Linked DNA regions of Sphaerotilus microaerophilus. The protein of the gene in region 1 interacts with the protein of each later gene in a pairwise test. Links are inferred from orthologs where the notes say so. Each region holds a gene or a part of one and is shown on either strand. Other genes may lie near its edges. The genes, in order: ileS, NGK70_RS08810 and NGK70_RS16975.

Evidence for each region.
Region 2: the proteins of ileS (region 1) and NGK70_RS08810 interact in binary tests that used the Escherichia coli proteins (3 or more experiments, as listed by UniProt). The link is inferred for Sphaerotilus microaerophilus from one-to-one orthologs.
Region 3: the proteins of ileS (region 1) and NGK70_RS16975 interact in binary tests that used the Escherichia coli proteins (3 or more experiments, as listed by UniProt). The link is inferred for Sphaerotilus microaerophilus from one-to-one orthologs.

Annotation. Positions count from the first base shown.
Region 1 is NZ_AP025730.1:4,797,422-4,801,062, reverse strand. The notes cover bases 97-3,586. They hold ileS (isoleucine--tRNA ligase), read left to right. Parts: upstream 97-476; coding sequence 477-3,386; downstream 3,387-3,586. Other genes in these bases: NGK70_RS20475 (BamA/TamA family outer membrane protein), read right to left, coding at 3,423-3,586; NGK70_RS20485 (chorismate transformation FkbO/Hyg5 family protein), read left to right, coding at 97-194. Also shown: more of NGK70_RS20485, read left to right, coding at 1-96; more of NGK70_RS20475, read right to left, coding at 3,587-3,641. UniProt on the Escherichia coli protein: Catalyzes the attachment of isoleucine to tRNA(Ile). As IleRS can inadvertently accommodate and process structurally similar amino acids such as valine, to avoid such errors it has two additional distinct tRNA(Ile)-dependent editing activities.
Region 2 is NZ_AP025730.1:1,997,891-2,000,963, reverse strand. The notes cover bases 1-2,922. They hold NGK70_RS08810 (HyaD/HybD family hydrogenase maturation endopeptidase), read left to right. Parts: upstream 1-1,061; coding sequence 1,062-1,784; downstream 1,785-2,922. Other genes in these bases: NGK70_RS08795 (hydrogenase expression/formation protein), read left to right, coding at 2,649-2,922; NGK70_RS08800 (thioredoxin domain-containing protein), read left to right, coding at 2,159-2,608; NGK70_RS08805 (HypC/HybG/HupF family hydrogenase formation chaperone), read left to right, coding at 1,798-2,121; NGK70_RS08815 (HigA family addiction module antitoxin), read left to right, coding at 679-1,053; cybH (Ni/Fe-hydrogenase, b-type cytochrome subunit), read left to right, coding at 1-563. In the rest of the region: more of NGK70_RS08795, read left to right, coding at 2,923-3,073.
Region 3 is NZ_AP025730.1:3,986,995-3,989,969, reverse strand. Bases 24-2,847 are described here. They hold NGK70_RS16975 (sugar ABC transporter substrate-binding protein), read right to left. Parts: upstream 2,019-2,847; coding sequence 1,029-2,018; downstream 24-1,028. Other genes in these bases: NGK70_RS16970 (carbohydrate kinase family protein), read left to right, coding at 2,380-2,847; NGK70_RS16980 (ABC transporter permease), read right to left, coding at 24-895. Also shown: more of NGK70_RS16980, read right to left, coding at 1-23; more of NGK70_RS16970, read left to right, coding at 2,848-2,975. UniProt on the Escherichia coli protein: Part of the ABC transporter complex RbsABC involved in ribose import. Binds ribose. Also serves as the primary chemoreceptor for chemotaxis.

The DNA.
Region 1 (3,641 bases):
GCTGCTTCGCAGCCGAGCAACTGGAGCTGGTCGTCTACCTGCGCCACCCCGCGGACCTGGACGCGGTGCGCGAGGACCTGGCCGCCGCCCTCGGCGCCGACAGCCCGGCGCTGCGCGGGGCGATCTTCGTGCAGGCCGATGTCTGCCGCGCCGACCTGCTGGTCGAGATCGAGGCGCACGGTCTGCCTCGTTAGAATCTGCACACCATGCTGCCGCCTGCGCCGACCCTGCACCCCCACCGCCTGCGCGCGTGCGGTGGCGCGGCCTGCCCCAACGCGACACGGCGCCAGACCACCCGCGACCGAATTCGCTGACCCGGCTGACCGGTCAGCCGGCGGCGCGCTGCCCTTGCGCGCCCCGCTCACCGCCCGCCCGTGCCCACTCCTCGCCCCCGGATGGCCGACCCTGCGCCGCCCCGGGCGCCCCGATTTCCGCGTACCCCGCGATGAGCGCAGCCTCTGTGCTGCGAAGCCCTCATGAACGACAAGACCTCCCCCAAGCGTGACGCCGACGCCAGCGCCGACAGCAAGTACCGCGGCACCCTGAACATGCCCGACACCCCCTTTCCGATGCGCGGCGACCTGCCCAAGCGCGAGCCGGGCTGGGTGAAGGACTGGAACGACGGCGGCCTCTACATGCGCCTGCGCGAGGCGCGCAAGGGCGCGCCGCTGTTCGTACTGCACGACGGCCCGCCCTACGCCAACGGCCAGATCCACATGGGCCACGCGGTCAACAAGGTCCTCAAGGACATGATCGTCAAGAGCCGCCAGCTCGCCGGCTTCGACGCGCAGTACATCCCCGGCTGGGATTGCCACGGCCTGCCGATCGAGAACGCGATCGAGAAGAAGCACGGCCGCAACCTGAGCCGCGACGAGATGCAGGCGAAAAGCCGCGCCTACGCCACCGAGCAGATCGAGCTGCAACGCGGCGACTTCAAGCGCCTGGGCGTGCTGGGCGACTGGGAGCGCCCCTACCGCACGATGGACCCGGCCAACGAGGCCGGCCAGATCCGCGCCTTCAAGCGCGTGATCGAGCGCGGCTTCGTCTACCGCGGCTTGAAGCCCGTCTGCTGGTGCTTCGACTGCGGCTCCTCGCTGGCCGAGTTCGAGATCGAATACGCCGACAAGAAGAGCGACACGCTGGACGTGGCCTTCGAGTCGAACGATGCGGCCGGCCTGGCCAAGGCCTTCGGCCTGGACGCGCTGCCGGCGGGCAAGACCGCCTTCGCCATCATCTGGACCACCACCGCCTGGACCCTCCCCGCCAACCAGGCGCTCAACGCCCACCCCGAGCTGGAGTACGCACTGGTCGACACGCCCAAGGGCGTGCTGCTGCTGGGCGCCAGCCTGGTCGAGAAGTGCCTGGAGCGATTCGGCCTGGAAGGCCACGTGCTGGCCACCGCCAAGGGCGAGGCCCTGCGCGGCCAGGTCTTCCGCCATCCGCTGTACGACTTGCCTGACAGCGGCAACGAGTACAGCTACAGGCGCCTGTCACCGCTCTACCTGGCCGACTACGTCAGCGATGCCGACGGCACCGGCGTCGTGCACTCGGCGCCCGCCTATGGCGTGGACGACTTCAATTCCTGCGTCGCCCACGGCCTGAAGTACGACCAGATCCTCAACCCGGTGCTGGGCAACGGCGTCTACGCCGCCGAGCTGCCGCTCTTCGGCGGCCAGCACATCTGGAAGGCCTGCCCGGTCATCATCGAGACGCTGCGCGCGCACGGCCGCCTGATGGCTACCCAGGCGATCACCCACAGCTACCCGCACTGCTGGCGCCACAAGACGCCGGTGATCTACCGCGCCGCGGCGCAGTGGTTCGTGCGCATGGACGAGGGCGAGGGCGTCTTCACCAAGGACAAGGCACCGCAGACGCTGCGCCAGATGGCACTGGCCGCCATCGACCACACCGGCTTCTACCCCGAGAACGGCCAGGCCCGCCTGCGCGACATGATCGCCAACCGGCCCGACTGGTGCATCTCGCGCCAGCGCTCCTGGGGCGTGCCGCTGCCCTTCTTCCTGCACAAGGATTCGGGCGAGCTGCATCCACGCACGATGGAGATCCTCGACCAGGCCGCCGACATCGTGCAGCAAGGCGGCATCGAGGCCTGGAGCCGCGTGACGGTCGAAGAGATCCTGGGCAGCGCGGACGCCCCGCACTACACCAAGAGCAGCGACATCCTGGAAGTCTGGTTCGACTCCGGCTCGACCTTCCAGCACGTGCTGCGCGGCAGCCACGCCCATGCCTACCCCAACGGCGCCTTCCACGCCCAGGGCCCGGAGGCCGACCTCTACCTCGAAGGCCACGACCAGCACCGCGGCTGGTTCCACTCCTCGCTGCTGCTGGGCTGCGCGCTGTACGGCCGCGCACCCTACAAGGGCCTGCTGACCCACGGCTTCACCGTGGACAGCCAGGGTCGCAAGATGAGCAAGAGCCTGGGCAACGGCATCGACCCGCAGGACGTCTCCAAGAAGCTCGGCGCCGAGATCATCCGCCTGTGGGTGGCCGCGAGCGACTACTCCGGCGACATCGCCGGCGACGACAAGATCCTCGCCCGCGTGATCGACGCCTACCGCCGCATCCGCAACACCCTGCGCTTCCTGCTGGCCAACACCTCGGACTTCAACCCTGACACCGACGCGGTGCCCGCCACACAGCTGCTGGAGATCGACCGTTACGCCCTGGCACGAGCCGCCGAGCTGCAGGCCGAGATCCTGAAGCACTTCGACGCCTACGAGTTCCACCCGGTGGTGAGCAGGCTGCAGGTCTACTGCTCGGAAGACCTCGGCGCCTTCTACCTCGACGTGCTCAAGGACCGCCTCTACACGACTGCCCCCAAGAGCCTGGCGCGCCGCAGCGCCCAGACCGCGCTGTGGCAGATCACGCACGCCATGCTGCGCTGGATGGCGCCCTTCCTCAGCTTCACCGCCGAGGAGGCCTGGGCCACCTTTGCACGTGAGAAGTCCAGCGGCTCGATCTTCACCGAGACCTACTGGCCCTTCGCCACCCCCAACGAGGCCCTGCTGGCCAAGTGGGCGCGCATCCGCGCGATCCGCGACACGGCCAACAAGGAGATCGAGGCGTTGCGCGGCACCGGTGCGGTGGGCGCGTCCCTGCAGGCCACGCTGACCATCACCGCCGGCGCCGACGACGCCGCACTGCTGCGCAGCCTGGGCGACGACCTCAAGTTCGTCACCATCACCTCCGCGGTGACCGTGGTGGACGGCGACGAGCTGAAGGTCACGGTGTCGCCCTCCACCGCGGTCAAGTGCGAGCGCTGCTGGCACTACCGCGATGACGTGGGCGCCGATACCGCGCACCCGACGATCTGCGGGCGGTGTGTGAGCAATCTGCAGGGCAGCGGCGAGTTGCGCACGGTGGCCTGACGGCCTGACCAGCGGGCGAGTTCCGACGCTCCCGCGTCAGAAACTCGCCCGCGACTTGATCAGGAATTGCACCTTCTTCACGTCCGGGCCGGCGTTGACGGGGAAGGCCAGGTCCACGTGCAGCACGTTGCTGAAGGCGGTGCGGGTGCTGACGATGCGCAGGCCGGCGCCGAGGTTGCCGAGCCAGCCGGTGCTCGATGAGCTGGACGAGGTGGAGGCGCCGGCATCGGCGCCACCCCAGGCGCGCCCGACGTC
Region 2 (3,073 bases), 2.8 Mb from region 1 along the record:
GCGCGCCGCTGCCGACGATGCCCGGCGAGGCCAGCGAGCACTACCTGATGGGCTACATCCGCTTCGCCCACTTCAGTGCGGCCTATGTGTTCGCGGTGGGCCTGCTGGGGCGCATCTACTGGGCCATCGTGGGCAACCACCACGCGCATGAGCTGTTCGTGCTGCCCATCTTCACGCCGGCCTACTGGCGCGAGGTGATCACGATGCTGAAGTGGTACGCCTTCCTGATCCCGCAGCCCAGCCAGTACGTGGGCCACAACCCGATGGCGCGCCTGGCGATGTTCTTCGGCTTCTTCCTGTTCTCGGTCTTCATGGTCTGCACCGGCTTCGCGATGTACGGCGAAGGCGCGCAGATGGGATCGTGGCAGGAGGTGATGTTCGGCTGGGTGATCACCCTGTTCGACCACAACAGCCAGAACCTGCACACCTGGCACCGCATGGGCATGTGGGGCATGGTGATCTTCGTGACGCTGCACGTCTACGCCGCGATCCGCGAGGACATCATGGGCCGCCAGAGCATGGTGTCCACCATGATCTCCGGCTACCGCACCTTCAAGAGGTGACATGAATCCCCCCCGAAGCGCCTTCGGCGCGTCCCCCGTTCCTGGAGGGAACCCTCCGGGTTCTGGGGGGCACCGCCAGCGGACCGGCGGAGCCGGTTCCGCGGCGGTTGCTTGGGTGGAGGGGCTTCATGTGCCGCGTGGCGTGCCGCTGCGCCGGCCGATCCACCCGGGCCGCCTGCTGGACCACCTGGTGCTCACGCCACTGGCGATCAACCAGAGCGCCGCCGCCCGCCTGCTGGGCATCTCGCGCCGGCGCGTCAACGAGCTGGTGCAGGGCCAGCGCGCGATGTCGCCGGACACCGCGATCCGCTGCGCACTGGCCTTCGGGGTGGACGCCGGCTTCTGGCTTGAGCAGCAGTCCCGCTGGGACAGCTGGCACCACTGGCAGGCCCTGCGCCGTTCAGCCACCCATCGGCCCCTATCCTCCCGGTGTCGGCGCGCGAACTGCGCGTCTGACACCCTCCTTTTCCGCCCCGGCGGTTCCTCCTGATCCACGCCATGACTGCCTCCACGCCCGAAAGCACCTGTCACCCTACCCGTGACACCCTGCTGGAAGATCCGGAAGACGCCATCGTCGTGCTCGGCATCGGCAACGTGCTCTGGGCCGACGAGGGCTTCGGCGTGCGCTGCGTCGAGGCCCTGCAGCAGCGCTGGGACCTGGCGCCCAACGTGCAGCTGATCGACGGCGGCACCCAGGGCCTGTACCTCATCCACCACGTGCAGGCCGCGCAGCGGCTCATCATCTTCGACGCGGTGGACTACGGCCTGCCGCCCGGCACGCTCAAGATCGTCGAGAACGAGGAAGTGCCCAAGTTCCTCGGCGCCAAGAAGATGAGCCTGCACCAGACCGGCTTCCAGGAGGTGCTGATGCTGGCCCAGCTCACCGGCCACTACCCCGAGCAGGTGCTGCTGATCGGCTGCCAGCCCGAGGAGCTGGAGGACTACGGCGGCAGCCTGCGCGAGAGCGTCAAGCTGGCGATGGAAGACGCCCTGGCGCTGGGCGTGGACCGGCTGCGCGCCTGGGGCGCCGAGCCCCGCACCCGCCAAGCCCCGCCCGACCACTCGGAGGCCGTGACCCTGCCGACCCTGGGCCTGGCGGCCTACGAATCCGGCCGCCCGGACGCCGGGCTGGCCTGCCGCGTCGGCGACGAACGCTTCCTGATGACCCTGCCGGGCAACCACCCGGACGGCACGCCGGCCGCGGCCGCGTCGACCACCTGAGGGGAGCCAGTCCATGTGCATCGGCATCCCCATGCAGGTCATCGAGACCCGGCCCGGCCACGCGCTGGTGCAAGGGCGTGGAGAAGTCCGCCTCGTCAACACCGCGCTGGTCGACGAGCCGGCCGCCGGTGACTGGCTGCTGGTCTTCCTCGACGGCGCCCGCGAGGCGATCACGCCCGAGCGCGCCGCTGAAGTCGATGCCACCCTCGACCTGCTCGACGCCGTGATGGCCGGCAACACCGCCACCGCTGCCGACACCGAGGCGGCCTTTGACCTGCCTTCGATGATGAGCGCCGACCAACTCGCTGCGCTCACCGGCGCCGCGCCGCGCAGCTGACGCCCTCAGCGCCACTCCACCCTGCCCGAGACACCCCATGAGCTACGACACCGCCCACCCCCTGCAGCAGCGCCTGGTCCAGCAGTTCGGCGCCCGCTGGATCACGCCCGAGACGCTCGACGCCTTCCTCGCCGAGGCGGGTGACCGCGTGCTCTTCCTCAGCGGCGACCCGGTGCGCTTCCCCGAGGCGCTGGACGTGGCCGTCGTGCTACCCGAGTTGCAGGCCGCCCACCCGGGCCGCTTCGCCGTCGGCGTGGTCGACCGTGAGCACGAGACCGAGATCGCCCGCCGCTTCGGCAGCAACCGCTGGCCCGCGCTGGTCTTCCTGCGCGACGGTGCCTACGTTACCGTCCTGCCCGGCATGCACGACTGGACCGAGTACGTGGCCAAGGTCGGCGAGGCGCTGGAGGCCCCGATCAGCCGGGCCCCCACCGTCGGCATCCCGGTCGTCTCGGCGAATGCCGATGCCGGCGCTGCCTGCCACTGAGTCCTGAGTTCCGCAGACCGAATCCCTTCCGGAGCCCCGCATGAGCCTCCCGTACGATCCGAAGTCCTTCCCCATCCCGGTGGTCGCCCTCGGCGCCGGCAGCCAGTCCGAAGACGAAGGCCTGGACTACCTCAGCCTGCCGCAGGGCATGGCCACCTTCCAGCCGCCCCCGCTGCCCGAGCCCGAGGCCTTCGCCGGCCACGGCCCGGCGCTGCGCGCCCTGCACGAGGTGCACGCGCGCCTGCAGGCGCTGCTGGCCGGGCAGGCGGTCGAGCCCGTGCGCCTGGAAGTCCTGGGCGCCGACGACCTGGCGCTGATCCACCAGGTGCTGGGCGAGGGCGAAGTCAGCGCCCAGGTGCTGGCCGAGCCGGGGGCCCCCGGCCAGGCCCACGCCCTGCCGCGGGTGCAGATCCAGGAGTCGGTGTTCGCCGGCGTCTGGCGCGTGATCGAGCGCAGCGACGACGG
Region 3 (2,975 bases), 810 kb from region 1 along the record:
TCAGCACCTGGTAGACGGACGACACGCCCATCAGCGTCAGGCCGTTGCGCAGCACGCCGACGACGATGGCGCCCACCAGCGAGCCGAGCACCACGCCACGGCCGCCGAACAGGCTGGTGCCGCCGAGCACGACCGCGGTGATGGCGTCAAGGTTCTCGGTCTGCCCGGCATTCGGGTCGCCCACCTCGGTGCGTGCCACCAGCAGTAGCGAGGCGATGCCGTAGAACAGGCCAGCCAGTACGTACACGCCCAGCAGCACACGGTCGGTCGGGATGCCGACCAGGCGGGTGGCCTCGGGGTTGTTGCCCACCGCGTAGACGTGGCGCCCCGACGCCGTCTCGCGCAGCCAGAACCAGCAGCCCAGGTAGAGCGCGATCATCAGGATCGTGCCGAAGCTGATCGGCGTGTGGCCGATGTCGAAGGTGCCGCCCAGCCAGGTCATCAGCGGGGGCACGCCGGAGACGGTCTGGGCGGACGAATAGAGTTGCGTGATCGCGAAGGCGATGTTCATCGTGCCCAGCGTCACGATGAAGGGCGGCAGCTTGATGCGCGTGACCAGCAGGCCGTTGATCAGCCCGAAGCCCGCCGTCACCGCGATGCCGCAGAGGATGGCCAGCGGCGCGGGCATGCCCAGATCGACCGCGAACTTGGTCATCACGATGCTGCCCAGCGCCATCACCATGCCGCAGGACAGGTCGATGCCGGCGGTCAGGATGACCAGCGTCTGGCCGATGGCGATCACGCCCACCACCATGACCTGCTGCAGGATCAGCGCGAAGTTGGCGCCGCTGAAGAAGTTGTCGGTCGTCAGGCCGAAGACGATGCAGGCGGCCACCAGGGCGATGAAGGGCCCGAGCTGGCTGATCGGCGGCAGCTTGTCTTTGAAAGTGGTCACGGCGGTCCTCTGCGGAAGGAAAGAAAAAAGGCACCCGCCCAGGGTCGGGCCAACGGCCCGCGTTGCCTGGGGGAGCGCCTTCAGCGCCTGGCGTCAGGAACCGGGCAGCGCACTGCCCGGTGGCCGGGCTGGCTTACTTGTTGCCCCAGCACAGGCTGGTGCCGGTCTTGACGTCCTTGCTCTCGACGCCCGCAACGGCCTTGGCAGCGATCAGCGTCACGCCGGTGTCGACGTAGCCGCTGGCCTTCTTGCCACCCTTGGCGTAGTCGACGCCCGCGGCCACGCCCATGGCGGCCATCTTCAGCGGGTACTGCTGGCTGGTCGCGGCGATCACGCCCTTGCCGACGTTGGCCACGCCTTCGCAGCCGCCATCGACCGAGACGATCAGCACGTCCTTCTCCTTGCCGGCCTTCTTCAGCGCGTTGTAGGCGCCGGCGGCGGCGGGCTCATTGATGGTGTAGACGATGTTGATGCCAGGGTCCTTCTGCAAGCAATTCTCCATCGCGGTCTGGCCCTTCGCCTGGTTGCCGTCGGTGTCGGCGGCGCAGACGGTTTCGGCGGTGCTGGACAGCTCGTTGCTCTTGGCGTCGTTGGCCTTCAGGCCGAAGCCGCTCATGAAGCCGTTGTGGCGCTGCGCGCCCACCGGGTGGCCGGGGAACAGGTCCAGCATCGCGATCTTGGCGGGCTTGCCGGCGGTCGCGGCCTTGGCGTACTGGCCGATCAGGATGCCGGCCTTGTAGTTGTCGGTGGCGAACAGGGCGTCGGCGCCGTCGAAGGGGCTGTCCAGCGCGATCACCTGCACGCCCTTGGCCTGGGCCTTCTTCACCGCCGGGATGATGGCGTCGCCCGAGGAGGTGATCAGGATGGTCTTGGCGCCGGCGGTGACCATGTTCTCGATCGCGGTGATCTGCGCGCCGGTGTCGCCGTCCTTCTTGCCCGAGGCGGTCATCAGCTTGGCGCCGAGCTTCTTGGCCTCGGCCTGGGCACCTTCCTTCATCTTGACGAAGAAGGGGTTGGTCTCGGTCTTGGTGATCAGGCCGATCACCGGCTGGTCGGCGGCGATGGCGGCCGTGCCGAAGGTGGCGATGGCGGCGGCGATGCTCAGGGTGCTCAGGCGCTTCATGGTGTCTCCGTGGGATCGAGGCGGCAGTGGTCTGCCGGCCCGGGACAAGGTGTGTGGATGGGAGCTTGGGAGGGGGACTGGGGTCGTTCGGGAGGACCAGGAGGTTTCCTTTCGACCCTGGACGGCATCTTAGGCAGGCTCTTCATTTAAATCAATCACATTGATTTAGTGATTTCCCCTAGGTCCGGGAGAACCCGGATGTGCCACGATCAGCGCACCTGTTCTGTACTTGCGTCTGGCTGATCGGTACGTTTCGTCCGATAACACACGCTTCGGTCATACAGATCGACCGGGATGGGTCTTCAATTAAATCCAGCGCATGTATCAAGTCATGGTGCTGGCGTTCTCTCAAGGTGCTGCCATGTCCGACAAGTCCCCGATCGTCGTCTGCGGTGAATCGCTGCTCGACGTGTTCCAGAACGGTGAGACCCCGACCGGTCTCACGCTCGATGCCGTCGTGGGTGGCTCGCCGCTCAATGTGGCGATGGGCGTGGCCCGGCTGGGCCACCCGGCGCTGTTCTTCGGCGGCCTGTCGCGCGACTTCCTGGGCGAGCGCATCGAGCGCAGCCTCCGTGCCGAGGGCATCTCGATGGACGCGGTGCTGCACTGCGATGCCCCCACCACGCTGAGCCTGGTCGGCCTGGACGCCCAGGGGGTGCCGAGCTACCGCTTCTACGGGCATGGCGGGGCCGATCGCCAGCTGAGGCCCGAGCACCTCGACCGCCTGCCTGCCGAGGTCGCGGCCTTCCACTTCGGCTCCTACGCCTGCGTGGTGGAGCCCATCGCTGCCACCATCGAGGCGCTGGTGGAGCAGCGCCGCCACCGCAGCGTCATCGCCTATGACCCCAACGTGCGCCTGAACGTCGAGCCCGACCTGGCCATCTGGCGCCAGCGCGTCGACTGGATGGCCTCGCGCAGCCACTTGCTCAAGCTCAGCGACGAGGACTTCGAGCGCCT